DNA from 3 places in the Pseudogulbenkiania sp. AW2-16 genome. Region 2 is predicted to be linked to each of the others. Evidence: riboswitches for the same ligand, from Rfam matches in the RefSeq annotation. Region 2 holds a riboswitch; each other region holds the start of a gene.

Region 1 (9,589 bases), 2.0 Mb from region 2:
ATGACGTGCAGGAAGTGGAAGAAGGTGAGCGACAGGTAGAACATCCAGAAGGTGTCGCTCGACAGCGTGATGCCGGCGGCGAACTTTCCGGCGAACTCGCCGCACTTGAGCACCACGAAGCCCATTCCCAGCGCCACGGTCAGCCACAGCAGACGGCGGGCGGTGCGCTGGCGATCGAGCACGAAGGCCCGCACCGCCGCCGACACGCTGGCGCTGCCGGCAATCAGCAGCAGGGTATTGACGGTGGGCACGCCCAGCGCCAGCTGGCGCTGGCCGGCGACGAAGGTGGCAGGGTCGTGCGCCCGGGCATAGCCGTAGGCGAGAAAGAACACCCCGAACACCAGCAGCTCGGCGAGGATGAAGAACCACATCGCCAGATCGCCCGGCACCTCGCGCGGGTTGGCCGAAGCCGACAGGGTTACGCTCTGGTTCATATTTGCCTCCCAGGATCCGGCCCGGCCCCGCATCGCACACGCAGCGGGCCAAACCGGCTTCCGATAAAAAAAGGCGACCCGAATCCCCCCGGGCCGCCTTTAGCTACACACACTCAGTGGGCGGCTTCGTCGGTCTTGCCCTTGACGAAGAAGCTGATGATGTAGAGCGCGAGACCGATGAAGAACACCACACCGCTGGCTTCACGCAGCCAGTAGTAGGTCGCGGCATGGTCCTGAGCGGCCATGAACGGCATCGGCGTGGTACCCATGCGCTGCAGCGACACCTGCACGTAGCCGGCGGCGGTCAGGAACAGCGTGATGGCCACCATGGCGAGGGTCATCAGCCAGAACGACACCATCTCCAGTTTCTGGGCGCCGCGGCTGTTGGCCTCGCGACCACGCAGCTTGGGCATGGTGTAGGAGATCATCGTGATCACCACCATGGCGTAGGCACCGTAGAAGGCCATGTGACCGTGCGCGGCGGTGAGCTGGGTGCCGTGCGTCAGGTAGTTCACCGGAGCCAGCGTATGCAGGAAGCCCCACACCCCGGCGCCGAGGAAGGCCATCACACCGGTCCCCAGGGCCCACAGCACGGCGGCCTTGTTCGGGTGTTCGCGACGGCGACGGTTGACCATGTTGAAGGCGAACAGCGTCATCATGAAGAACGGAATCGGTTCGATCGCCGAGAAGATCGAGCCCCACCACTGCCAGTACCCCGGGGTACCGATCCAGTAGTAGTGGTGACCGGTGCCGATGATGCCGGAGATCAGCGTCATGGCGATGATCACGTACAGCCACTTCTCCACCACCTCGCGGTCGACGCCGGTCACCTTGATCAGCACGAAGGCCAGCATGGCGCCCATGATCAGTTCCCACACGCCTTCCACCCACAGGTGCACCACGTACCACCAGAAGTACTTGTCCAGCACCAGGTTGGTCGGGTTGTAGAACGAGAACAGGAAGAAGATCGCCAAGCCCCACAGCCCCAGCATCATCACCAGGCTGACGCTGGTCTTGCGGCCGGACAGCACGGTCATCGACAGGTTGTAGAGGAAGGACAGCGCCACCAGCACGATCCCCACCTTGGTGATGGTGGGCTGCTCCAGGAACTCGCGTCCCATGGTCGGCAGGATTTCGTTGTGGGTCAGCTGGGCCAGCGTGGCGTACGGTACCGACAGGTAGCCGACGATGGTCAGGGCGCCCGCCACCAGGAACACCCAGAAGGTGATGATGGCGAGTTTAGGACTGTGCAGCTCCCGTTCCGACTCCTCCGGAATCATGTAGTAACCGGCGCCCATGAAGCCGAACAGCAGCCACACGATCAACAGGTTGGTGTGCACCATGCGCGCCACGTTGAACGGAATTTCCGGGAACAGGAAATCACCGATCACGTACTGCAGGCCCATGATCAGGCCGAACACGATCTGGCCGAAGAACAGCCCGATGGCGGCAATGAAGTAAGGCTTGGCTACCGCCTGCGAGCGGTATTTCAGCCGGGTGGCGGCGTGTTCCTCCACACCCCGAGGGGTGTCGAGAACCGCCGTGGTCGAGGTACTCATGCGAATCTCCCTAAATCTGACAAGAATTCATCCCGCTCGGCAGCCTTAGCCTTCGATGTTGGGCGGCCAGTTGTTGGTATTGATCTCGGAGCTGTACTTGAGGAAGGCGACCAGGTCGTCCAGTTCGCCGTCGGTCAGATGGAACTGCGGCATCTGGCGACGACCCGGGGCGCCGGTCGGCTGACCCTTGATCCAGGCCTTGATGAACTCCGGTCCGCGGCGCTGGTAGACGTTGCCCAGTTCCGGCGCAAAGTAGGCGCCCTCACCCAACAGGGTGTGGCAGCCGATACAGTTGCGCGTCTCCCAGATGTTCTTGCCGCGTGCGACCTGCTCGGTCAGGTTGACGCGGTTGTCGCGCTTGGGCAGCGCCTGGGTGGTATCGAACGTCAATGCAAGAAACAACAGAAAGAAAAACACCGCCCCACCATAGAAAATATTGCGGGCGGTCGACTTGGTGAAGCTGGCGCTCATACGGCCTCCTATCACATATCACCGGAAACACCCGGTGCCTGGGGTAAACTGTATGGGCGATACATGTTTACGACATTGATGCGAATCAACGATTTCCCGGCCGCGCCATTCCTACACTTGCGCCATTGTCATCGCCTTGCTGCAGGAGTCCGCATGAACCACCCCGCCTCTCCCCCCTCTCGACAGCGGCCACCAGCGCCGCTCAGACCGCCTCCGCCAACGACGACTTCCCCCCGGCACGGTCTGCCTGATCGGCGCCGGACCGGGCGATCCGGAACTCATCACGGTCAAGGGACTGGCCCGGTTGCAACGAGCCGAGGTGGTGCTGTACGACCACCTGGTCGACCCCGCCGTGCTGGCACTGGCGTCGCCCTCGGCCTGGCGCATTGACGTCGGCAAGGAAGCCAGCCGCCACACCTTGCCGCAGGGCGAGATCAACGCCCTGCTGATCCGCCAGGCACGCCAGGGCCGGCGCGTGGCGCGCCTCAAGGGCGGCGACCCGTTCCTGTTCGGCCGCGGCGGCGAAGAGGTCCAGGCGCTGGCCGAGGCCGGCATTCCGTGCGAAGTGATCCCCGGCATCACCGCCGCCTGCGGTGCCGCGGCGCGCGGGCTGATCCCGCTCACCCACCGCGACCACGCCCAAGGCGTGAGCTTCGTCACCGGCCACCGCCGCGACGGCGAAGACGAACTCGAGTGGACGCGCCACACCGGCGCCGAGGAAACCCTGGTGATCTACATGGGCCTGGCCGAAGCGGCGCGCATCTGTGCCGAGCTGATGCGCCACGGCCGCCCCGGCACCACCCCCGCCGCCGTGATCGAGCGCGCCACCACGCCGCAGCAGCGCATCGTCAGCGCCGACCTGGCCACCCTGCCGGCACGCATCGCGGCGGCCGGCGTGCGTCCGCCAGCCTTGCTGATCATCGGCGAGGTGGTGCGGCTCTACCCGACGCTGAGCGCCGCCTCAGCCACCGTGGCAGCCGCGCCGGCATGAGCCTGCCGGCACGCGCCGGAAGTGTTGCATCGACCCGACACCGGCCCCGAGCAGGGCCGGTGCGCATCGGCCCGGCGGTAGCGGCTCGGCAGCTCAACAGCCGACCAGTTTCGTCACCAAAGCGACTATTCTCCCCGCCGGCTCCCCGTGTCGGCGGGCACCGCCGACACCCTGCCCGCTGCGCCGCGTCCGTGCCGCCGCCGGCGCGTGACGAATCACGTTGACAGGCTGCGGCGGCATCTCTAGATTCGGCACCAGCCGCGTCAAACATTGCGGGAGAGACCACCTTGAGCGGTGGCGCCGAAGGGGTATCGCCCCAGAAACTCTCAGGCAAAAGAACCGCAATGTCGTTCGGCTCTCTGGAGAGTAGGCCCGTGAGGCCTCGCCGAAGGAAGCATGGCCGGGTGCCCGTCACCCCGCCGTAATCTCTCAGGCAAAAGGACAGAGGGGGCGTCATCTGACCTGTGTCGGATGGGGACCCGCGTCCGTGCCGTTGCACCCGCCCTTTACCCCTTCCCTCGCCCGTGCGGGCCACAGGTCGACACCAACGACCGGGCACGCGGCGGCCGCCATTGGCCGCCGGCCCTGCAACAACAAGGACAGCACATGTTTACCCAGGATATGCAGATTGCCGGCTTCGACGACGCCCTGTGGAACGCGCTGGAGGCCGAGCGCCAGCGCCAGGAAGATCACATCGAGCTGATCGCCTCCGAAAACTACACCAGCCCGCGCGTGATGCAGGCGCAGGGCTCGCAACTCACCAACAAGTACGCCGAAGGCTACCCCGGCAAGCGCTACTACGGCGGCTGCGAACACGTCGACGTGGTCGAGCAGCTCGCCATCGACCGCGCCAAGCAGCTGTTCGGCGCCGACTACGCCAACGTGCAGCCGCACTCCGGCTCGCAGGCCAACGCCGCCGTCTACATGGCGCTCTTGGAACCGCACGACACCGTGCTGGGCATGAGCCCGGCGCACGGCGGCCATCTCACCCACGGCGCCAAGGTCAACTTCTCCGGCAAGATCTACCACGCGGTGCAGTACGGCCTCAACCCGGACACCGGCGAGATCGACTACGACGAAGTGCAAAGGTTGGCCGAAGAACACAAGCCGAAGATGATCGTGGCCGGCTTCTCGGCTTACTCCCTGGTGCTCGACTTCGCCCGCTTCCGCCAGATCGCCGACAGCGTCGGCGCCTACCTGTTCGTCGACATGGCGCACGTCGCCGGCCTGGTCGCCGCCGGCCTGTACCCGAACCCGGTGCCGTTCGCCGACGTCGTCACCACCACCACCCACAAGACCCTCCGCGGCCCGCGCGGCGGCCTGATCCTGTGCAAGAGCAACCCGGAGCTGGAGAAGAAGTTCAGCTCGCTGGTGTTCCCCGGCATCCAGGGCGGCCCGCTGATGCACGTCATCGCCGCCAAGGCGGTGGCCTTCCTCGAGGCGCAGCAGCCCGAGTTCAAGGCCTACCAGCAACAGGTCATCGCCAACGCCCGCGCCATGGTCACGGTGTTCCAGAACCGCGGTTACAGCGTGGTGTCCAACAAGACGGACGACCACCTGTTCCTGCTGTCGCTGATCAGCCAGGGGCTGACCGGCAAGGCAGCCGACGCGGCACTGGGCGCGGCGCACATCACCGTCAACAAGAACGCCGTGCCGAACGACCCGCAAAGCCCGTTCGTCACCAGCGGCATCCGCATCGGCACCCCGGCCGTCACCACGCGCGGCTTCAAGGAAGCCGAAGTGGAGCGCGTGGCAGGCTGGATCTGCGACATTCTCGACGATATCGAGAACCCGGCGGTGATCGAGCGCGTCAAGCATCAGGTGGCCGAGCTGTGCGCAGCTTTCCCGGTGTACCGCGGCTAAGAACCCGCCTCACGATCGGTCGCGCACGCCGCAGGATGGGGGCAATTCAGAGGAACCCATCATCGATGGATTCCCCATCCTGCGATGAGGACAATGCCAACAGCCCTCTCGGAAACGTGGCAGGATCGTGACCCTTGATCGAGTTTTACCCCGGCCGGAAACGGCCGGGGGTTGTCTCCCGAATTCATCAGGCCCCCGCCTAGCGGGGTGCCGTAGCAAGAGAAGCAACCATGGCAATCAGCGTCTTTGACCTGTTCAAGATCGGTATCGGCCCGTCCAGTTCGCACACCGTGGGGCCAATGCGCGCCGCGCGTCAGTTCGTCGCCCGGCTGGAGAAGGACGGCCTGCTGGAACGAGTGGCCAGCGTGCGCAGCGAACTGTTCGGCTCGCTCGGCGCCACCGGCAAGGGCCACGGCTCGGACGTGGCGGTACTGCTCGGCCTGCAGGGCGAACTGCCGGACGAAGTCGACACCGACGCGGTGCCGGCCATGGTGGCAGCAATCCGCAGCAACAAACGGCTGTCGCTGCTCGGCCAGCACGAAGTGGTGTTCACCGAGCCGGAGCACCTGGTGCTGCACAAGCGCAAGTCGCTGCCCTTCCACCCCAACGGCATGACCTTCGAGGCCCGCGACGACGCCGGCAACGTGCTCGACAAGCGCGCCTACTACTCGGTAGGTGGTGGCTTCGTGGTGGACGAGGCGGCGGTGGAGGCCGGCTTCGTGCCGCCCGGCGCCACCGAGCTGCGCCATCCCTTCAACAACGCCGCCGAGCTGCTGGCGCTGTGCAAGGAACACGGCAAGCCGATCAGCCAGATCATGCTGGAGAACGAACTGGCCTGGCGCAGCGAGGAAGAAGTGCGCGCCGGTCTGCTCAACATCTGGCACGTGATGCAGGCGTGCGTGAAGCGCGGCTGCGCCCACGAAGGCATCCTGCCCGGCGGCATGAAGGTCAAGCGCCGCGCCGCCGATATGCACCGCAAGCTGCTGGCGGCGCCCGAGGCCAGCCTGCGCGACCCGCTCACGGTGATCGACTGGGTCAACCTCTACGCGCTGGCGGTAAACGAAGAGAACGCCGGCGGCGGCCGCGTGGTGACCGCGCCGACCAACGGCGCGGCCGGCATCGTGCCGGCGGTGCTGCACTACTATTCCCGCTTCGTGCCCGGCGCCAATGAAGACGGCGTGGTGCGCTTCCTCTTGACGGCCGGCGCCATCGGCATCCTGTTCAAGCTCAACGCCTCGATCTCGGGGGCGGAAGTCGGCTGCCAGGGCGAAGTCGGCTCGGCCTGTTCGATGGCGGCGGGCGGGTTGGCCGAAGTGATGGGTGGCACCCCGGAGCAGGTGGAAAACGCCGCCGAGATCGGCATGGAACACAACCTCGGCCTGACTTGCGACCCGGTGGGCGGCCTGGTGCAGGTGCCCTGCATCGAACGCAACGCCATGGCCTCGGTCAAGGCCATCAACGCCGTGCGCATGGCGCTGCGCGGCGACGGCCAGCACTTCGTCTCGCTCGACCGCGTCATCAAGACCATGCGCGACACCGGCCGCGACATGAGCACCAAGTACAAGGAAACCGCCCGCGGCGGCCTGGCCGTGAACATTGTCGAGGTGCCGGTCAACATCGTGGAATGCTGACCGCGTGCCCTCGGCACCCTTCCTCTGACGTCTCTTCCCCCGCTCGCCGGGGGTTCTTTTTTGTCTGGTCCGGCTCAGCGATACAGCGCCGGAAACGCGCGGTGCAGGGCGTCGAGCTTGGGCAGATCGTTGATCACGATGTAAGGGTTGTCCGGGTGCAGCGCCAGGAAGTTTTGGTGGTAACCCTCGGCCGGATAGAACGCCTTGAGCGGCACTACCTGGGTGACGATGGGTTGGCCGAACACGCGCGCCTTGTCCAGCTGCGCAATATAGGCCTGCGCCACCTGTTTCTGGCCGGCGTCGGCATAGAATATCGCCGAGCGGTACTGCGTGCCGTGATCCGGCCCCTGGCGGTTCAGCTCGGTCGGGTCGTGCGCCACCGCGAAGAACACCTGCAACAGCTGGCCGTACGAGACCTTGGCGGGGTCGTAGGTGATCTTCACCGATTCGGCGTGGCCGGTGGTCCCGCTACTGACGGTCTCGTACCGGGCGCTGGCGGCGCTGCCGCCCGAGTAGCCCGAGACCACGCTGGTGACGCCCTTGACGTGCTTGAACACCGCGTCGACACCCCAGAAACAGCCACCGGCGAGCACGGCGACCTGGCTGCCGTGCTCGGGGAGAGGCACGCCGGCAAAGGCAGGCACGGTCTGGGCACGAGCCGGCGCCAGCAGCCCGCAGCCGACCGACAGCACCAACAACAGGGTACGGATGCGAATCATGGTCTTCCTCCTCAGCAAGTGGGATGGGAACGTGACGCCGGGCGCCGCCGGCAAAACCCTGCTGGCGTCGTTGCCCGCGTGCGAATCCTTAGGTTCACCCAGCAAGCTTTTGCCGCACGACGTGTACCGTAGCGTCGCAAAAACGTCGGCCAAGTCGCGTTTTCTGCCAGCGCCCGCCCGGCCAGGAACGTGGCACCGGTTTTGTCAGCGCCGTTTAGCCGAAGGTAAACGCGAACGCCTGCACCCCGGCGTCGAGAAACTCGATCTGGAAGGTGCGTTCCCGTGCACCTGCCTGCTGACGCACCAGCTGGTACAGCCGGTTGCCGTCGACTGTACCGCTGCCGTCAGCACCGACGTCGGCACCGTGGTCGGCTCCCGGTGCCGCACCATCGAGCGTGACGCGGAAGCGCACCGGCGAGCCAGTGCGGATTACCCAGCACCAGATGCAGGTCGCGGCCGCGGAAGCGATAGACGATGGCCCCCTGCGGGCGCGCCAACGTGGCCGATTCGCCCCCCACCTTCCAGCGGCCAGCGAGCCCCCATTGGTTGAGCACTGGAGCAGGCGGCACCGAATACAGGGCGACACGATCCGGCCGGAAGCGCTCGGGCGAAGCGAAATGCTCGGCGCGTTCACTGCCGATATAGGTTTCCGGCGAGACATTGACGTCGCCACCACCGGCCGCCATCACGCCCTGGGCGGGCAACGGCAGCACCCGGGCCATCGGGCCGGACACCTTGGAGTGGGCCTCCGCCAGCAACTGGCGGATCGCCGCTTCGGTGTGGGCGTAGTCGCCCTCGCCGAAGGTGTGGTCGCGTACCCGGCCCTGGGCATCGATCAGGTAGTGCGCCGGCCAGTACTGGTTGTGGTAGGCGTTCCAGATGGAGAAATCGTTGTCCATCGCCACCGGGTAAGGGATGCCGAGGTCGCGGATGGCTTTGCGCACATTGCCCTCGTCGCGCTCGAAGGCGAACTCCGGGGCGTGCACGCCGATGATCACCAGGCCCTGGCGTTGATAGTTGTCCCACCACGACTTCAGGTAGGGCAAGGTGCGCAGGCAGTTGATGCAGGAGTAGGTCCAGAAATCCACCAGCACCACCTTGCCGCGCAACGCTGCCAGGCTCAACGGCGGCGAATTGAGCCAGCGCGTGGCCCCGGTGAGCGCCGGCGCAGGCCCTTCATCCGCCAGTTTGAGCGTGCCCGCCACCGGCATCACGCCGGCGTTCGGCGCAGGCACGGCAGGCGGCCTCGCGCGAGCCGACAGCGTGTTGATCAGCGCCTGCTCGGTGCCGGCGGTGCTGGCGTAGGAGATTTTTGCGAGATATTGGGTGTCCAGCCCGAGCGCGATCGCCGTCACCCCGGCCAGTACCGCGACGCCGAGCCCGCGCCGGATCCACTCCTCGGCCCCCAGTCCGCGCTTCATCAGCCGGAAGAGACGGCTGCCGGCGAACAGCGCCCCGGCCAGCGAGGTGCCGGCGCCGGCGGCAAAGGCCAACAGCAGCAGCGCCGTGTGCGCGTTGGCACCGTTCAGCGCGGCGCCGGCCAGCACCAGCCCCAGGATCGGCCCGGCGCACGGCGCCCACAGAAAGCCGATCGCCACGCCCAGCAACAGCGCACCCTTGACGCTGCCCTGGTGCTCGGCCTGCTGCTGCAATTGTCCGCCCAGCCGTACCAGCGGCCGCATCACGCGCTCGGCCAGCGCCGGCAGCAGCAGGGTCAGCCCGAGCAGTGCCATCAGCACCAGCGCCGCGATACGACCGTATTGATTGGCCGCCACCACCCAGCTGCCGCCGACCGCGGCGAGCGTGGCCACGCCGGCGAAGGTGAGCGCCATGCCGAGCAGGATCGGCAGGCCGGCGCGCCGGAACGGCTGGTCGGCACGGGCGAACACGAACGGGATCACCGGCAGCACACACGGGCTGA
Region 2 (9,589 bases):
GGCCTGCGCCAGTTTGACATCGAGATTGTTCGCCACGGCCTCGCCGATCAGGCGCGACAACAGCGGATCGGCCAGTGCGCTCCCACCAGCGCGCCAGTTCGGCCGCCGGCGGCATCGCGGCGTGCACGCCGCCCTGCAGCGGGCTGTGCCACGCCGGCGGTACCGCCATGGCAGGGGGTCGATAGTCCGGACCGACGGCGCACGCCGTCGCCAGCAGGGGCATGACAAAAACGGCACCACGCCGCCACGCGCGGCCGGCCGTGGGCCGCACGCCCTGGCCCGCGCCCGCCCCGCTCCGCTTAGGCGCCTCCCCCATGCGCATCCACCCGCTCAGGCCGACAGCGCGCGGCGCACGATCGGCGCCAGCGCCAGCGTCGACGGCAGGCTGCCGAAGCTGCCGCCCCAGTCCTCGCCCAGGCGCGAGGCACAGAACGCCTCGGCCAGCGCTTCCGGCGCGTGGCGCAGCAGCAAACCGGCCTGCACCAGCAGCACCATGCGCCGCACCAGGTGACGGGCGTCGGCCTCCGCCACGGGGCGCTGCAGCTGGTCGCTCAGGCGCCCCAGGGCATGGCGATAGAGCGGGTGACGTCCCGGCACCTGCGCCAGCTCGGCCAGCAGCACCTCGCGCGCGCGCGGATGCTTGGCGAGGGTGCGCAGCACGTCGAGGCACATCACGTTGCCCGAGCCCTCCCAGATCGAATTCACCGGCATTTCGGCGTAGGCCCGCGCCGCCACGCTTTCCGCCATGTAGCCGTTGCCGCCCAGCGCCTCCATCGCTTCCGCCGCCAACTCCGGACCACGCTTGCACACCCAGTACTTGCCGGCCGGCACCAGCAGCCGGCGCAGCAGCGTTTCGCCCTCGTCGTCCGGGGCGTCGGCGGCGCGCGCCAGGCGCAGGGCCAGCGCGATGGCGGCCTCGGTCTCCAGCGCCATGTCGGCCAGCACGTTGAGCATCAGCGGCTGCTCGATCAGGCGCCGGCCGAACGCGCGGCGATGGCGGCAATGGTGCACCGCCTGCGCCAGCACCTGGCGCATCATGCCGGCGCTGCCCAGCAGGCAGTCGAAGCGGGTGTGCCCGCCCATTTCCAGGATGAGCGGCACGCCCCGCCCCTCCTCGCCCAGTAGCACGGCGTAGGCGGCGTCGAACTCGACCTCGGCCGAGGCGTTGGAACGGTTGCCGAGCTTGTCCTTGAGGCGCAGCAGGCGCACCGCGTTGCGCGTGCCGTCGGGCAGCCAGCGCGGCAGGAAGAAGCAGGACAGGCCGCCCGGCGCCTGCGCCAACACCAGGTGGGCGTCGCTCTGCGGCACCGAGAAGAACCACTTGTGACCGCTGAGGCGGTAGCTGCCGTCCGCACACGGCTCGGCACGCGTGGTATTGGTCCGGACGTCGGAGCCGCCCTGCTTCTCGGTCATGCCCATGCCGACCAGGCCGCCGTGCTTCTGCGCGAGCGGCAGGTCGCGTTCGTCGTAGTCGTGGCTGCACAGCGTCGGCAGCCAGTCCAGCGTCAGGCCGGCGTGCTGCGACAGCACCGGGATGGCGCCGAAGGTCATGGTGGTGGGGCACAGCGTGCCGGCCTCGACCTGGGCCTGCAGCAGGAAGGCGGCGGCGCGCGCCACATGGGCGCCAGTGCCGGGGCTCCTCCCACGGCGCGCAATGCAGGCCACGCTCGACGATGCCGCGCATCAGCATGTGCCAGGCGGGGTGGAACTCCACCTCGTCGAGCCGAAAGCCCTGAGCGTCGAAGCCGTGCAGCAAGGGGGGATAGCGATTGGCGAGCCGACCCAGCTCGAAGCTGTCACGCCGCCCCAGCAGCGCGCCGCAGTCGAACAGCGGCTCGCGCGCCCACGCCGCGCCCTCGCGCACCACCCCTTCCTGCAAGGCGACATCGCTGCTGAACAGGTTGTAGTCGACCAGAGGCGGCGGCTGGTTCAAGACTTCGCGGGCTGACGGGGGCATGCAGATTCTCCTGGCGGAGCACGCTGGCCGAGGGTGCGCCGGCCACCATGTCCTTTTGCAGCCTAGACCCGCCACCCGCCCCCGGCAAGCAGCAGACCGGCAAACAAAAACGGCTCCCCGCGATGGGGAGCCGTTTGCCGTCAAAGGTTGGCCGAAGCGGTGCGACACACCGGCTGCGACAGCGCCTGACGCTTACTCGTACTCTTCGACCGACGGGCAGCTGCACACCAGGTTGCGGTCGCCGTAAACGTCGTCAATGCGGTTCACGCTCGGCCAGAACTTGTTGTCCAGCACGTACGGCAGCGGGAAGAAGGCCTCGTCGCGGCTGTACGGACGGTCCCAGTCGGCGGCGATGTCGGCCTTGCTGTGCGGCGCATTCACCAGCGGATTGTTGTTGAGCGGCCAGACGCCGTTCTGCACCTTGTCGATTTCCTGGCGGATGGCCACCATCGCGGCGATGAAGTGGTCCAGCTCGGCCTTGGATTCCGACTCGGTCGGCTCGATCATCAGCGTGCCCGCCACCGGGAAGCTCATGGTCGGGGCGTGGAAGCCGTAGTCCATCAGACGCTTGGCCACGTCCACCTCGGTGATGCCGGACGCCGCCTTGAGCGGACGCAGGTCGATGATGCACTCGTGCGCCACGCGACCGTTGCGGCCGGTGTACAGCACCGGGTAGTGCGCCGACAGGTTCTTCATCAGGTAGTTGGCGTTCAACAGCGCCATCTCGGTGGCGTGCTTCATGCCTTCCGCGCCCATCATGCGGATGTACATGAAGGAGATCGGCAGGATCGACGCGGAACCGAACGGTGCCGCGGCAACCGCGCTCTGGCCGGCCACGGCGCCCGGTACTTCGGACACCACGTGGTTGGCCATGAACGGCGCCAGGTGCGACTTCATGCCGATCGGACCCATGCCCGGGCCGCCGCCGCCGTGCGGGATGCAGAAGGTCTTGTGCAGGTTCATGTGCAGCACGTCGGCGCCGATGTCGGCCGGGCGGGTCAGACCCACCTGCGCGTTCATGTTGGCGCCGTCCATGTACACCTGGCCACCGGCCGCGTGCACGATCTCGCAGATTTCCTTGATGCCTTCCTCGAACACGCCGTGGGTGGACGGGTAGGTGATCATCAGCGCGCCCAGGTTGGCCGCATGCTGCTCGGCCTTGGCACGGAGATCGGCCATGTCCACGTTGCCGTTGTCGTCGGTCTTCACCACCACCACCTGCATGCCCAGCATCTGCGCGGTAGCCGGGTTGGTGCCGTGCGCGGATTGCGGGATCAGGCAGACGTTACGGTGCGCTTCACCACGGCTGGCGTGGAAGCGGCGGATCGCCAGGATACCGGCGTATTCGCCCTGCGCGCCGGAGTTCGGCTGCATCGAGATAGCGTCGAAGCCGGTGATGGCCAGCAGCTGCTGTTGCAGCGCCTCGATCATTTCCAGATAGCCGGCGGCCTGATCGCGCGGGGCGAACGGGTGCATGTTGGCGAATTCCGGCCAGGTGATCGGGATCATCTCGCTGGTGGCGTTGAGCTTCATGGTGCAGCTGCCGAGGCTGATCATGGAGTGGTTCATCGCCAGGTCGCGGTTTTCCAGCTTCTTGAGATAGCGCAGCATCTCGTGTTCGCTGTGGTGGGTGTTGAACACCGGGTGCGACAGGATGGCGGATTCGCGCTTGAGCCCAGCCGGAATGGCGTCGGCAGCGACGGCATCCAGTGCGGCAACGTCGGCCGGCTTGCCGGTGAAGATCTCGATCAGCTGAGCCAGGTCGGCTTCGCTGGCGGCTTCGTGGAAAGCCACGCCCAGCACGCCGTTGCCGGCGTCGCGCAGGTTGATGCCGGCAGCCAGCGCGGCGGCGTACACCTTGGCCGCATCGGCGCCCAAGTCGACCTGCACGGTGTCGTAGAAGCGGTCGAACACCAGCTTGCCACCAGCCGCCTTCACCGCGTGGGCGAAGATGGCCGCCAGGCGATGGATGCGCGCGGCGATGCGCTTCACGCCCTCGGCGCCGTGGTACACGGCGTACATGCCGGCGATGTTGGCCAGCAGCACCTGCGAGGTACAAATATTGGAGTTGGCCTTCTCGCGGCGGATATGCTGCTCGCGGGTCTGCAGCGCCATGCGCAGCGCGGTCTTGCCCTTGGCATCGACCGACACGCCGATGATGCGGCCCGGAGCGGAGCGCTTCATCTCGTCCTTGAACGCGAAGTAGGCGGCGTGCGGGCCGCCGAAGCCCATCGGCACGCCAAAGCGCTGGGTGTTGCCCACCGCCACGTCGGCGCCCATTTCGCCCGGCGACTTCAGCGCCACCAGCGCCATCACGTCGGCCGCAACGATGGCCAGCGCGCCCTTGGCCTTGACCGCGGCGATGTACGGGGTCAGGTCCAACAGTTCGCCGGATTCGCCCGGGTACTGGAACAGCGCGCCGAAGTAGTCGCCGTTGCCGGCCTCTTCCGGATGGCCCAGCACCAGTTCGAAGCCGAAGTACTCGGCACGGGTCTTCATCACGTCCAGCGTCTGCGGCAGCACGCGACTGTCGACGAAGAACTGCTCGGACTTGGACTTGGACACGCGGCGCGCCATAGCCATGGCTTCGGCGGCGGCAGTGGCTTCGTCCAGCAGCGAGGCGTTGGCGATTTCCAGCCCGGTGAGATCGATGATCATCTGCTGGAAATTCAACAGCGCTTCCAGGCGGCCCTGGGCGATTTCGGCCTGGTACGGGGTATAGGCGGTGTACCAGCCCGGGTTTTCCAGCACGTTGCGCAGGATCACGCCCGGGGTGAGCACCGGGTAGTAACCCAGGCCGATGAAGGATTTGTTCACCACGTTCTTGCTGGCGACCGCTTTCAGGTCGGCCAGCGCGTCGGCTTCACGCTGCGCCGGCGGCAGGTCCAGCGCGCGGTTGAAGCGGATGTTGGCCGGTACGGTCTGGGCCACCAGGTCCTCGAAGGAGCCGGCGCCGACGTAGGCCAGCATCTCGGCCTTCTCGGTCTCGCACGGGCCGATATGGCGTTCGATGAATTCGTTGTGGTTAAACAGGGTAGAGAGTGTCATGTTGCAAGTATCCGGATGCAAGAGGACTATGGGCCGGCGCCGCCGGCCCCATAAAACAAAAGCCTCGCGCCCTGGGACGCGAGGCCGGTTCGGCTCGATCAGGCGCCGATTTCCTGGGCGTACTGTTCGGCGTTGAGCAGCTTGTCGAGGTCGGCGACATTGCTCGGCTTGACCTTGAAGAACCAGCCCTGGCCGTACGGCTCGCTGTTGGCCAGTTCCGGCGCGGCTTCCAGTTCACCGTTCACGGCCACCACTTCGCCTTCGATCGGCGCGTACACGTCGGAAGCGGCCTTCACCGACTCCACCACGCCAGCCTGTTCGCCGTCACCCAGCACGGCACCCACTTTCGGCAGCTCGACGAACACGATGTCGCCCAGCAGTTCCTGGGCATGTTCGGTAATGCCCACGGTCACGGTGCCGTCTGCTTCCAGGCGCAGCCATTCGTGGCTGGATACGTATTTCAATTCGGCGGGGATTTGGCTCATTACTGCATCTCCAATGTAGAAAAGGTTGATGACGGGGCCTTGCCGCCCCGTCCGGAAGCGGGCCTGGCCCGCCTCCACTCAGTCCGGATACTCGGCTTAATTAAAGACTTTTTTGCCGTTGCGAACAAACGGCATCTTGACCACGCGCACCTCGGTCAGCGTGCCGCGCAGATCGACCTGGGCGGTCTCGCCGGTCGCAGCCGGTACGCGGGCGATGGCGATGGAATGCTTCAGCGTCGGCGAGAAAGTGCCGCTGGTGATGACGCCTTCGCCGGCGCCCTCGACCACCACCTTCTGCCCCTCGCGCAGCACGCCGCGCCCTTCCAGCACCAGGCCGACCTGCTTCATCGCGACGCCGGCGGCTTTCTGCGCTTCCAGCGCCTGACGGCCGATGAAGTCGCGCTCGGCCGGTTCCCAGGCGATGGTCCAGCCCATCCCGGCCGCCAGCGGCGACACGGTCTCGTCCATGTCGTGGCCGTACAGGTTCATGCCGGCTTCGAGACGCAGCGTGTCGCGCGCGCCCAAACCGATCGGCGCCACGCCGGCCGCCAGCAATTCGCGGAAGAAGGCCGGCGCCTCGGTGGCCGGCACCATGATTTCCAGGCCGTCTTCGCCGGTATAGCCGGTTCGCGCAAAGAACCAGTCGCCTGCAGGCAAGCCCTGGAAGATTTTCAGAGATTTAATAGCGTCTGCCAGCGTCGGCTTCACCGAGCACACTTTGGCAATGGCGTTGGGGCCTTGCACGGCCAGCATGGCCAGATCGCGACGCACCTTCAGCGTCACATCGAAACCGGCTTTCTGCTGCTCCATCCAGGCCAGGTCCTTGTCGGTGGTACCGGCGTTGACCACCATGCGGTAGCCGTACGAAGTCAGATAGACGATCAGGTCGTCCACCACGCCGCCGTCGGCGTTGAGCATGCCGGAATACAGTGCCTTGCCCTCGAAGCCCAGCTTGGCGACGTCGTTAGCGATCAGCTTCTGCAGCCAGGCCTTGGCGTCCGCACCGGTGATGTCGATCACGGTCATGTGGGAGACATCGAACATGCCGGCGTCGCTGCGCACCTGCTCGTGCTCTTTCAGCTGCGAGCCATAATGGATGGGCATTTCCCAGCCGGCAAAATCGACCATCTTGGCGCCGGCGGCGAGGTGTTCGTCAAACAGGGGGGTACGTTTCGGGGCCGTCATGCGGAGTCCTTCAGGGTGCGTTCATCCTTCTATACACCCCTCTGTCCCTACACCTGAGATTTTCCGACTGGTGCAGCACCAGCCGTTAGCCCCTTCGGTGGGCGCCTGGAACCAGGCGCCGCTCTCCAGATTCGGCGGGCCGCCCATGGAACGACGGCCCGATCCTCGCAGTCCTTTTGCCTGAGCGATTGCGGGTGCACTTGCGCCTTCGGCGGCGGCCGGCTTGCGCGGCCACTCTCTCCTGCTAGATGGGGCAAGATTATCGGCGCTGGCCGCCGGTCTGGCAAGCCGCACGCGGCTGCATGCCGCGATTATGTAGGCGCAGCGCCACGTTACTTCCCCACACAATAACCAACAGCAGCCCTTCCCCGACCAAGTTGGCCGAAGCCCGGCTCACACCGTCACCGGCCCGGCCGGCACCTTGTCCAATGACCAATGCCCGCGCGCCCAGGCCCACAACTCGGCCAGGCTGCCGCATTCGTTCGGCGGCACATGCCCGAGACGCTGCAACGCACGGCGCAGCTCCGCTGCCGCTGCCGCCGGGGCAATCGCCGGCGCCAGCGTCTGCTTGGACAGCTTCTCGCCGGCCGCGTTGACCATCAGCGGCAAGTGGCAGTAACTCGGGGTAGACACTCCCAGCGCCCGCTGCACGGCGATCTGGCGCGGCGTCGACACCAAGAGGTCGGCGCCGCGCACGATATCGGTGACGCCCTGCGCGGCATCGTCCACCACCACCGCCAGCTGGTAGGCCCAGAAGCCGTCGGCACGCAGCAGCACGAAATCGCCAATGTCGCGCTCCAGATCCTGGCGGTACTCGCCCTGCAAGCGATCGACGAACACCGTCTCGCCCGGTGCCACGCGTAGCCGCCAGGCACGGCCGGCGCGCCCCGCCACGCAGCCGTTGCGGCAGGTTCCCGGGTAGACGTAGCCGTCCACCCCGCGGCGGGCGTGTGCCGCGATCTCCTTGCGCGTACAGCCACAGGCGTACGCCAGTGCCATCGCGGGCCAACTGGTCCAGCGCGGCGCGGTACAGCTCGTGGCGCCGGCTCTGGTATTCCACAGCGCCATCCCACTCGAAACCCAGCGCCTCGAGCGTCTGCAGGATGGCCGAAGCAGCGCCGGCCACCTCGCGCGGCGGGTCGAGGTCCTCCATGCGCAACAGCCAGACGCCGCCGCGCGTGCGCGCCTCCAGATAGCTGCCGACGGCGGTGGTCAACGAACCGGCATGCAATAAACCGGTCGGACTGGGGGCAAAACGGCCACGATAGGGCAAGGAGGGAGCGAAGCCAGACATCATCGGAAAACAGCCGGGAAAATCAAATGATGGCAAAATTGGCTAGACTGTTGAGTGTCAGCGCCCAAATCGCCAAAGGAAAATGCAATGGCCTACGTTGTAACCGAAGCTTGTATCAAATGCAAATACACCGACTGCGTCGATGTCTGTCCGGTCGACTGCTTCCATGAAGGCCCCAATTTCCTCGCCATCGACCCGGACGAATGCATCGATTGCACCCTGTGCGTCGCCGAGTGCCCGGTCGAAGCGATCTACGCCGAAGAAGACGTGCCGGCCGACCAGTTGCATTTCATCGAGATCAACGACCGGCTGTCCAAGGTCTGGCCGGTGATCGCCGCCAAGAAGGACCCCCTGCCGGATCACGAAGACTGGGCCAAGGTCACCGGCAAGACCCAGTATCTGGAAGAATAATTAAGGGGCCATCAGGCAAAACCCTGCTGGCGTTATTGCACTCGCATGCGAATCCTTCGCCGGACAAATCCCTGCGTGCCAATCTTTGAATTGGCTCAGCGATGGATTTACACGCAGAGATTGGCCCGGCAAGCCCTCGCCATCCTGCCTGTACGGTGCACACACCACGACCAGTGCCCATAGCCGTGATCGCGGGGACGGCAAGCGGCTCGGCTCACGCTAGCGGCAGCCGCACCTCGAAGCAGGCGCCCCCGCCCTCGCGGTTGCCCGCACACACGCTGCCGTGCAGTTCCTCCACCACTTTCTTGACGATGGCGAGCCCCAGCCCGGTTCCCCCGGAGCGCGTGGTAAAGAACGGTTCGAACACCCGCTCCAGCAACTCGTCGCCCAGCCCCGGGCCCTCGTCGACCACGCATAGCCGCACTGCGCCGCCCTCCAGCCGGGCGCCCAGCTCCACGCACTGGCCTTCTACGGAAAAGTGCAGCGCGTTCTCCAGCAGATTGACCAGGATTCCCACCAGCGCCTTGCGATCTCCCGCCACCCGCACCGGCTCGCCCAGCGCAAAGTCACAGTCCAGCCGCACCGCCCGCGCGGCGTAATGAGGCTGCACCACGGCACGGACTTCTTCCAGCAACCCGGCCACGTCCAGCAGCTCGAGCTCGCTCACCTGCCCCCTGACGAAGCTCAGCATGTTCTGGATCAGCCCTTCCAGCGCCTTCAACCGGGCCAGGCTCTTGTCGATGAAGCGCTCTCGCTCCGCCTCGCCCAGACTCGGCTGGCGCAGGTTGGCGGTGTAGAGCATGGCGGTCGCCAGCGGGGTACGCAGCTGATGCGCCAGCGACGCCGCCATGCTGCCCATCGAGGCCAGTTTCTGCTGCTGCGCCAGCTCGCTCGAGAGCTGGTGCAGGTGCGTGACGTCGTGCAGCAGCACGATCTGCCCGCCCAATTCCGGCAGGTCCTGGTACTGCAGCGTGATGCGGCGCGGTGGCTGCTCGCCACAACGCGGTAACAAGAAGGTGTTATCAATGTCGGTCGGCTGGAAGCCGGCCAGCACCTCCGGCCATGACCGTCCCCGCACCGACGCCCCCAGCATCGCCTCGGCGGCGGAGTTTTCAGTCTGCACCCGACCATCGACCAGCAACTCAACCACGCCGGCCGGCAGCGCCTCCAGCAACATGCCGAGCCGCTCGGCCAACGCCGCGTTATTCG
Region 3 (9,589 bases), 1.1 Mb from region 2:
TATGGCGATGTCGCGAATCTCGCCGAACGTGACGACGCCATCGCAGCCCGAGAAAACGCGCTCGGGCAAATCCGGGGTTGACCACCGACAACCCGCGTCAGAGGCAGCGCTGGGTAGCCTTGCGGAAAGTGCTCAATCAACGGCTGGCCATTGCGAGGCAGGTTGAGCTTTTGCTCAAGACGCAAGGCAAGGCCGCCGCCGACGCCTTCGTCGCCAAGGCGCCGTTACGGCAAACCCGGGTGCTCACCTACCGCCTGCTTGACGACATGGACCGGGAAGAGCGGCAATTGCTGAGGCAGCGAGAGTCCGCTTATGCCCATGCGCGCCAAACGCTGGTGGTGGCCAGTTCGCTGGTTGGGGCGTTGCTCGTTTTCCTGCTGGCTTCCACCTATGTGTTGATACGCCGGCAATGGCATGCGACGGCAACGAGCCAGCGTGCCCTGGCTGACAGCGAGGAGAGCCTGAGGACGACGCTGGATTCGATCGGCGATGCCGTCCTGGCCACGGATATCGATGGTCGCATTAGCCGGATGAACCTGGTGGCCGAGCAGCTAACCGGTTGGCCGGCCTCGCTCGCCGTGGGCAGACCGGTGGAGGATGTGTTTCGCATCATCAACGAAGAGACCCGTGAGCCAGCCGCGGATCCGGTTGCCGCAGTACTGGCAACGGGGAAAACCCAGGCGCTGGCCAAGCACACCTCGCTGATCGCACGAGATGGCAGCGAGTGTCCGATTGCCGACAGTGCGGCACCTATCCGGAATGCGGAGGGGGCATTGCATGGCGTTGTTCTGGTCTTCCGGGACGTCTCGGCCGAGCGCCATGCCGAGCAGATTATCCGAGCGCAAAATGCCCTGCTGGAGTCGCATGTGCGGGAACGTACCGCTCAGTGGCATGACAGCCAGGACCATTTGCGCAATGTCATCAGCTCGGTACCTGCCCTGATCGCCTATGTGGATGCACAGCAGCGGTATGTCTATGTCAACGACCAATACCGGGAGCGCTTTGCTCCCGGTATGACTGATATCACCGGATGTGAAGTTAAAGCGATTCTCGGGGAAGCGCGTTATGCCATCGCTGAGCCCCTCATCGGCAAGGTTCTCCAGGGTGAGGCACAGGGCTACGACTGGCAGCCTTTCCCCGGGGTGTGGCAGACCATCCGCTACCTGCCCAAGTACGATGCAGGCGGCCAGATTGTCGGCTATTACGTGCTAGGAACGGACATCACGGAGCGCAAGTTGGCCGAAGAAAGAATTCGGACGCTGAATGTCGAGTTGGAACATCGGGTGCACGAGCTTGAGCATGTCACGCGAGCCCTCCGGACGCTCAGCGCGGGCAATCATGCCATGCTGCGGGCCGATGAGGAACAGGCCTTGCTCGATTCCATGTGCCGCGCCATTGTCGTCGATGGTGGCTATGACATGGCAGTGGTCTGGTATGGCGACAAGGAGGACCACACGCGGTTGCGGCCGATGGCCGAAGCGGGTTACCCCGGCGGCCTCGCGGCACTGGCGCAATTGCGTCTCGGCGGAGCTGGCGATGAACGTGGCCAGAGCGTGTCTCCTATGGCGATGCGCACAGGTAAAGTGCAATTGGTGCGCGATATGGGGAGCGATCCACATAGCCGGTGGCCGGGCGATCTATTAAACGGCACGACGGCAGGACTGGCCTGCCCTCTGCGCGTGGGAAACCGGGTGATCGGCGCCTTGACCATCTACGATGCCGAGGCAGACACCTTTGGTGCTGACGAAATCGCGCTGCTCACCGAGTCGAGCGAAGATCTGGCGTTTGGCATTGCCACTTTGCGGAACCATGTCGAGCAGAAGCGCACCCAGGCGGCCATGCATCACTTGATGCGGCACGATCCGCTGACCGGGCTGCCCAATGCGCTGCAGTTCGAGGAGGCGCTTTCAGCCGCCCTCAGAACCAGCATGCAAGAGGCGCAACCGCTTGCCACGCTGCAACTCAATATTGAGCGACTCAGCGAGATCAATGATGCATTGGGCTTTGTCTACGGCGACCAGATCCTGTGTGATTTCGGTTTTCGACTACAGGGATGCGTGCCTGCCACTGCCCTCGTGGCACGGATACGTGGCGACGAATTCGCGGTGCTCCTGCCCTGCAGTGACGCCCAGGCGGCATTGACTGCCGTCGAAGCCGTGGAACTTGAGTTGGCGCGCGCTTTTCCTGTGGCCGACATCGCTTTGGACGTTAGCGCGAAGACCGGCATTGCCCTGTTTCCAGAACATGGCACAACGACACACGATCTGCTGCGTCGCATGGACAAGGCCGTCAATCAGGCCAAGAAGCGTGGTCTGAGCCACGTGGTATTCGACCCTGGAGAGGCCCATGCTCAGGCTGACCGTCTGGTCATGGTGGGCGAGTTGCGGCGGGCTATCGAAGGAGGAGAACTGCGCGTATACCTGCAGCCCAAGGTCGAGTTTGCCACGGGCCGGGTGAGTGGCGCTGAAGCGCTGGTGCGTTGGCACCATTCGCGGCTTGGCCTGCTGGCACCCGCCATGTTCATTGGTTTGGCTGAGCATACCGGCCTGATTCGCCCACTGACGGAGTGGGTCATTGGTGCCACGCTTGATTTGTTGCAAAGCTGGCATGCCCGAGGCTGCGCCGTTCCCATTGCCGTCAACCTGTCGGCACGCAGTCTGCATGATGAGAGTCTGTTGGACAAGATCCGCCTGTGGCAGGCTGCCCGTGGGATTGGACCTGGCTGGCTGGAGGTGGAAATCACCGAGAGTTCCGTCATGGAAGATCCCGAATTGGCGCTTGGTATTCTACATAGCCTGCACGCTGGGGGCATTCCGCTCTATATCGACGATTTTGGCACTGGCTATTCTTCATTGAACTATCTGCAGAAGTTGCCGGTGGACTATATCAAGATCGACCAGTCATTCGTGGCGAACATGACCCGCAGCAAAGACTCGGCGATGATCGTGCGCTCCACCATCGATCTCGTACGTGATCTGGGCCGCAAAACCGTGGCCGAAGGCATTGAAACCCAGGAGCACTGGGAGCAACTGTCCCGACTGGGATGCGACTACGCTCAGGGCTACTTCATCGCCAAGCCGATGCCGGCCGAAGCCTTCCAGGAGTGGGTTGAGAATTTCATCCCACCCGTGCCAGCGACTGAGTCCGCTCATTGAACGGCCCGGCCTCAGGGGGGGGCATCCAAGGGTTTGGCCCCTCACGCCAAACCCGGCAGGAGCCGTGCCCTCTCCGTATCGGGCGGAGCCGTCTGATAGCGGTTCTCCCGGTATTTTCCCTGGCGACTGTGCCTATTTGCCGCCGCCATGCCGTACACGTCGCCTTGTCGCTTGTTGATTCATCCTGTTGCCAGGATGGTCTGCCGTTGAGACCGCGTTGTTACACCCAGCGAGCTTGCTCGGGGTCGCTGCGGCCGGTTTATTTGGTATCGCGTGGACGATCGAGAAACGGTGTTTGCGGCGAGTGTTATTAAATAAATGGCATATTTGTTAACAAATATTTGCAATTTGCCTGAGGTGAGACTGCTCACTCCCCATTTATCATTGCGGCACCCATAAACAGGAGCCCACTGATGACATCGCACAAAGCCCTACCTCATCCTCGCGAAGTTCGTCTGAAGCGAGGGCTGAACCAGGTGCAATTCTGGAGCCTGATCGGCGTCACTCAATCTGGAGGGTCGCGCTACGAGTCGGGCCGAAACATGCCGCGCCCGGTGCGGGAACTGTTCCGCCTGGTGCATATCGAGCAAGTTGACCTTGCCGTCATCAACCGTGAGGACATGGAGGTCATCGGTCTTCTCAAGACACAATTTCCAGATTTGTACGAAAGTTTGAAGAAGGCGGTATCGGCGACATCACGTGAAGAGCAGTGATTTGTCGCGTTGGTTTTCAGGCGCGCTACAGCCTGGCCTGATAGCTGACATCTGAAGTCCGGATATGGCAGATCCCCCTTGCCCATGTTGGCAAGGCAAGGCATTACAAGCCGGGCAGGAGTCGTGTGGAGTCGGACTTTGGACTCGTGGCTGACGCCAGATTTCAGGTCAATAAAAAAGGCGGGAGAGTAAAACTTCCCGCCTGTTTCTTATGCTTGGCATAGCCTTGCCTGGCTCGCTTCTTCCGGTCTGTAAAGGTGGCACAGCGCTGCAGACGTTGTGCGAATTTGGCTACCGGGTTGGTGCGTGGTGGTTTGGCCATCGGGTTCCTTCCAGTTGAGTCGAGGGTGCTCTCTCGACAGACGAATGAGTAGACTGCACCACCGGTTTTCCGTTCCCCGAGTGTGTCAATTTTTCGAACGGCGACGAGGCCGTCCCGGTGTTCGGGATTGTCCGCACCTGACGTGATGCATGGGCCGCTGAAACCTCATGCCCGGCTCGTCTTCACGATGGTCTTTACCTGGGCAGACGGTGAGTGTCGCCCCCCCTCGAGAACGGTCGCGCGTCTCCATGTCCGCTGTTGCGGGGCGAGTGTTGAATAGCAATGTTCAGATATGTACTTCGCCAAATGCTGAAGTATCGGGCCGGGCCTTTGATGCCGAGAGGCCCGTCTGGTCTGGGTTTGCGCCAGCTATCGGCGGCGGTGCGCGACGGGTGCCGCGTATCGGGCCTCGGTGGCGCGGGTGTTTTGCTGTTGACAGTCCCGGAACCCCTCCTCTAGATTGGGCATCAAGCTATCGGGATGTGACAGGAGAGACCGCCATGTGGCGGCGCCGAAGGGGAATCGCCCCAGAAACTCTCAGGCAAAAGGACTGCCGCATCGACTAGCTCTCTGGAGAGTAGGCCCACGAGGCCTCGCCGAAGGAAAAGCGTTCCCGTCCGGGTCCGTAATCTCTCAGGCAAATGGACAGAGGGGGCATCAGGCTCACGCCGCCTGGAATGCCCCGCTAAAGTCCGGATGCCGATCCCCCGATCGTCCCCTGCTTTCGCCGTTGTACTCCAGGCTTGCGTTGGCCCGTTTCACTTCACGCAACCCTGTCAGGAGAGAGCAATGAGCGACATCAAATACACCGAATCCCACGAATGGCTGCGCCTGGAGGCGGACGGCTGCGCCACCGTTGGCGTCACCGACTACGCCCAGAACTTGCTGGGCGACCTGGTTTACGTGGCGCTGCCCCGGGAGGGCGACCGTTTCGCCCAGGGCGAGGAAGCCGCCACCATCGAATCGGTCAAGGCCGCCGGCGAGATCAAGATTCCGGTGGATGGCACCGTCGTGTCCGTCAACGACGCGCTGGCCGACGAGCCGAGCCTGGTGAACGAGGCGGCGGAGAGCGCGGGCTGGTTCTTCCGCATGCGTATCGACAACCCGGAGCAACTGGCCGGGCTGATGGATGCCGCCGGCTACCACGCCTACATCGGCGCATAGGGGGATTGGTCATGGCTACGTTTGATTCCCTCACGCAGCGCGAGCTGTTCGTGCGCCGCCACATCGGCCCGGATGCCGGTGAACAGGCCGAGATGTTGGCTGAACTGAATGTCGGCTCGCTGGACGAGTTCATCCGGCAAGTGGTGCCGGCGGCGATTCGCCGTCACGAGCCGCTGGCCCTCGGTGCGGGCTGCACCGAAGCCGAGGCGGTGCAAAAGCTGGCCGATATCGCCAGCCGCAACAAGGTGTTCAAGTCGTTCATCGGCATGGGCTACCACGACACCCATACCCCGCCGGTGATCCAGCGCAACGTGCTGGAGAACCCGGCACTGGTACACCGCCTACACCCCGTACCAGCCGGAGATTTCGCAGGGCCGCCTGGAGGCGCTGCTCAACTTCCAGACCATGGTCGCCGACCTCACCGGCATGGAGATCGCCAACGCCTCGATGCTGGATGAAGGCACGGCGGCGGCCGAGGCGATGACCTTCTGCCAGCGTCTGGCCAAATCGAAGAGCCCGGTGTTTTTCGTGGCGGCCGACTGCCATCCGCAGACGATCGAGATCCTCCGCACCCGCGCTGAGCCGATCGGCATCGAGGTGGTGGTGGGCGACCCGCGCCGAGATCTGGCCGGTGTCAACTGCTTTGGCGTGCTGCTGCAGTACCCGGGCACGTTCGGCGACATCCACGATTACCAGGGCGTGATCGACGCGACGCATGCCAAGGGCGCTCTGGCGGTGGTGGCCGCCGACTTGCTGGCGCTGACGCTACTGACCCCGCCGGGCGAATTTGGCGCCGACGTGGCGATCGGCACCACGCAGCGTTTTGGCGTGCCGCTCGGCTTCGGTGGCCCGCACGCCGGCTACCTGGCGACCCGCGACGCCTTCAAGCGCAGCATGCCGGGCCGTCTGGTCGGGGTGTCGATCGACGCGCACGGCCGCCCTGCCCTGCGGCTGGCGATGCAGACGCGCGAACAGCATATCCGCCGCGAGAAGGCGACCAGCAACATCTGCACCGCGCAGGTGCTGCTGGCCAACATCGCCGGACTGTACGCGGCTTACCATGGCCCGCAGGGGCTGAGCACCATCGCCCGGCGCGTGCACCGGCTGACCGTGACCCTGGCGGCCGGCCTGCGCCAGCTCGGCTACAGCGTGCCGACCGAGTACTGCTTCGACACGCTGACCGTCGACAGTGGCGCGCAGACCGCTGCGCTGCATGCCGGCGCCCGCTCCTACTCGATCAACCTGCGTGTCATCGACGCGCAGCGCCTCGGTATCGCGCTGGACGAGACCACCACGGCCGAGGACGTGACGACGCTGTGGGCGATCTTTGCCCAGGGCAAGCCGGTGCCGGATTTTGCCGCGCTGGAGGCGGCCACGCCGGATGCGCTGCCGGGGCAACTCAAGCGCGGCAGCGCCTTCCTCACCCACCCGGTGTTCAACAGCCATCACTCGGAAACGCAGATGCTGCGCTACCTGCGCGCGCTGGTCGACAAGGACCTGGCGCTGGATCGCACCATGATCCCGCTGGGCAGTTGCACCATGAAGCTCAACGCCACCAGCGAGATGCTGCCGATCACCTGGCCCGAGTTCGCCGGGCTGCACCCGTTCGCGCCGGCCGAGCAGGCCGAGGGCTACCGTGCGCTGACGCAGGAGCTGGAGGCGATGCTGTGCGCGGTGACCGGCTACGACGCGGTGTCGCTGCAGCCGAACGCCGGCTCGCAGGGCGAATACGCGGGCCTGTTGGCGATTCGCGCCTATCACGCCAGCCGTGGCGAGGGGCAGCGCACCGTGTGCCTGATCCCCTCCTCGGCGCACGGCACCAACCCGGCCTCGGCGCAGATGGTCGGCATGCAGGTGGTGGTGGTCAAGTGCGACGACGCCGGCAACGTCGACGTCGATGATCTGAAGGCGAAGGCGGCGCAGCACAGCCATGATCTCGCCGCGATCATGATCACCTACCCGTCCACCCACGGCGTGTTCGAAGAGCGCGTGCGCGAGATTTGCGACGTGGTGCACGCGCACGGCGGCCAGGTCTACATCGACGGCGCCAACATGAACGCGCTGGTGGGCCTGGCGCAGCCGGGCAGCTTCGGCGGCGACGTGTCGCACCTCAACCTGCACAAGACCTTCTGCATTCCGCACGGTGGTGGCGGTCCGGGTGTCGGTCCGATCGGCGTCAAGGCGCATCTGGCGCCGTTCCTGCCCGGCCATCGCCAGGGCGGGCTCGCCGGCGGCGGCGCGGTGTCGGCGGCGCCGTTCGGCAGCGCCAGCATCCTGCCGATCACCTGGACCTACATCACGCTGATGGGGGCGGCAGGGCTGCAGCGCGCCACCGAGCTGGCGATCCTCAACGCCAACTACATCGCCAGCCGCCTCGCGCCGCATTACCCGATCCTCTACACCGGGCCGAACGGGCGCGTGGCGCACGAGTGCATCGTCGACCTGCGCCCCCTGAAGGACGCCAGCGGCATCAGCGTGGACGACGTGGCCAAGCGTCTGATCGATTTCGGCTTCCACGCCCCGACCATGAGCTTCCCGGTGGCCGGCACGCTGATGATCGAGCCGACCGAGTCGGAGTCGAAGGCCGAGCTGGATCGCTTCATCGACGCGATGATCGCGATTCGTGGCGAGATCGCCGCGGTGGAGGCCGGCACGCTGGATGCGCACGACAACCCGCTCAAGCACGCGCCGCACACGGCGGCCGAGCTGGTGGGCGAATGGGGACACGCCTATTCGCGCGAGCAGGCGGTGTATCCGCACGGCGTGGCGCGCTCGGCGCCGAACAAGTACTGGCCGCCGGTGAGCCGTGTCGACAACGTCCATGGTGACCGCAACCTGGTGTGCTCCTGCCCGCCGCTGTCGGACTACCCGAACTGACCCTGCCCGGCCGACGGTTGCCGCTCCGGCGGCAACCGCGCCAGAGGAGAATGCAGATGTATACCCAAGACATGCACATCGAAGGCTTCGACGACGAACTGTGGGCCGCGCTGGAGGCGGAACGCCAGCGCCAGGAAGACCACATCGAACTCATCGCCTCCGAAAACTACACCAGTCCGCGCGTGATGCAGGCGCAGGGCTCGGTGCTCACCAACAAGTACGCCGAAGGCTACCCTGGCAAGCGCTACTACGGCGGCTGCGAGCACGTCGACGTGGTCGAGCAACTCGCCATCGACCGCGCCAAGCAGCTGTTCGGCGCCGACTACGCCAACGTGCAGCCGCACTCCGGCAGCCAGGCCAACGCCGCGGTCTACATGGCGCTGCTGCAGCCGCACGACACCGTGCTCGGCATGAGCCTGGCGCACGGCGGCCACCTCACCCACGGCGCCAAGGTCAACTTCTCCGGCAAGCTCTACAACGCCGTGCAGTACGGCCTCAACCCGGACACCGGGCTGATCGACTACGACGAAGTGCAAAGGTTGGCCGAAGAACACCGCCCGAAGATGATCGTGGCCGGGTTTTCCGCCTACGCCCGCGTGCTCGACTTCGCCCGCTTCCGTGAAATCGCCGACTCGGTGGGAGCGTACCTGTTCGTCGACATGGCGCACGTGGCCGGCCTGGTCGCCGCCGGGCTCTATCCGAACCCGCTGCCGTTTGCCGACGTCGTCACCACCACCACCCACAAGACCCTGCGCGGCCCGCGCGGCGGCCTGATCCTGGCCAAGAGCAACCCGGAGCTGGAGAAGAAGTTTAGCTCGCTGGTGTTCCCCGGCATCCAGGGCGGCCCGCTGATGCACGTAATTGCGGCAAAAGCTGTCGCTTTTAGAGAGGCGCTGCTGCCGGAATTCGCAGACTATCAGCGACGGGTCATCGCCAACGCCCGCGCCATGGTCACGGTATTCCAGGAGCGCGGCTACGAAGTGGTGTCCGGCGGCACTGACGATCATCTGTTCCTGCTGTCGCTGATCAACAAGGGCATCACCGGCAAGGATGCCGACGCGGCGCTGGGCCGGGCGCACATCACGGTGAACAAGAACGCCGTGCCGAACGACCCGCAAAGCCCGTTCGTCACCAGCGGCATCCGCATCGGCTCGCCGGCGATCACCACGCGCGGCTTCACCGAGCGCGAATCGGCACGCACCGCGACGCTGATCTGCGACGTGCTCGACCACCTCGGCGACGAGGAGGTGATCGCCGCGGTGCGCGCCCAGGTGGCGCAGTTGTGCGCCGCCTTTCCGGTGTACCGCCGGTAACGGAACGGAGGGTCCGGAGACCCTGCTTCGGCCAACGTCGGCGCC

The links. A riboswitch is a leader RNA that binds a small molecule or an ion and turns the genes downstream of it on or off. The one in region 2 is predicted to bind glycine.
Region 1: it holds a riboswitch for glycine, as region 2 does, so the genes downstream of both, glyA (serine hydroxymethyltransferase) here and gcvT (glycine cleavage system aminomethyltransferase GcvT) in region 2, are expected to answer to the same signal.
Region 3: it holds a riboswitch for glycine, as region 2 does, so the genes downstream of both, gcvH (glycine cleavage system protein GcvH) here and gcvT (glycine cleavage system aminomethyltransferase GcvT) in region 2, are expected to answer to the same signal.

The regions. Positions count from the first base shown of each region.
Region 1 is NZ_CP157668.1:3,920,114-3,929,702, forward strand. Features, by position in the region: gene ABKF58_RS18865 (cytochrome c oxidase subunit 3 family protein) at 1-434, opposite strand, end outside; gene ABKF58_RS18870 (cbb3-type cytochrome c oxidase subunit I) at 548-1,993, opposite strand; gene ABKF58_RS18875 (c-type cytochrome) at 2,039-2,464, opposite strand; gene cobA (uroporphyrinogen-III C-methyltransferase) at 2,715-3,455, shown strand; glycine riboswitch at 3,719-3,807, shown strand; gene glyA (serine hydroxymethyltransferase) at 4,062-5,318, shown strand; gene ABKF58_RS18890 (L-serine ammonia-lyase) at 5,549-6,949, shown strand; gene msrA (peptide-methionine (S)-S-oxide reductase MsrA) at 7,024-7,668, opposite strand; gene ABKF58_RS18900 (hypothetical protein) at 7,883-8,080, opposite strand; gene ABKF58_RS18905 (cytochrome c biogenesis protein DipZ) at 8,013-9,589, opposite strand, start outside.
Region 2 is NZ_CP157668.1:1,954,409-1,963,997, reverse strand. Features, by position in the region: partial or broken gene ABKF58_RS09595 (TolC family protein) at 1-36, opposite strand, end outside; gene ABKF58_RS09590 (isovaleryl-CoA dehydrogenase) at 331-1,617, opposite strand; partial or broken gene ABKF58_RS09585 (DNA alkylation response protein) at 1,700-1,957, opposite strand; gene gcvP (aminomethyl-transferring glycine dehydrogenase) at 2,150-5,005, opposite strand; gene gcvH (glycine cleavage system protein GcvH) at 5,104-5,490, opposite strand; gene gcvT (glycine cleavage system aminomethyltransferase GcvT) at 5,587-6,675, opposite strand; glycine riboswitch at 6,707-6,814, opposite strand; glycine riboswitch at 6,834-6,929, opposite strand; partial or broken gene gluQRS (tRNA glutamyl-Q(34) synthetase GluQRS) at 7,069-7,972, opposite strand; gene fdxA (ferredoxin FdxA) at 8,057-8,380, shown strand; gene ABKF58_RS09555 (sensor histidine kinase) at 8,595-9,589, opposite strand, start outside.
Region 3 is NZ_CP157668.1:3,035,140-3,044,728, forward strand. Features, by position in the region: gene ABKF58_RS14890 (hypothetical protein) at 1-81, shown strand, start outside; gene ABKF58_RS14895 (EAL domain-containing protein) at 78-3,155, shown strand; gene ABKF58_RS14900 (helix-turn-helix domain-containing protein) at 3,569-3,868, shown strand; gene ABKF58_RS14905 (DUF7230 family protein) at 4,032-4,190, opposite strand; glycine riboswitch at 4,667-4,753, shown strand; gene gcvH (glycine cleavage system protein GcvH) at 4,980-5,354, shown strand; partial or broken gene gcvP (aminomethyl-transferring glycine dehydrogenase) at 5,366-8,231, shown strand; gene glyA (serine hydroxymethyltransferase) at 8,288-9,544, shown strand.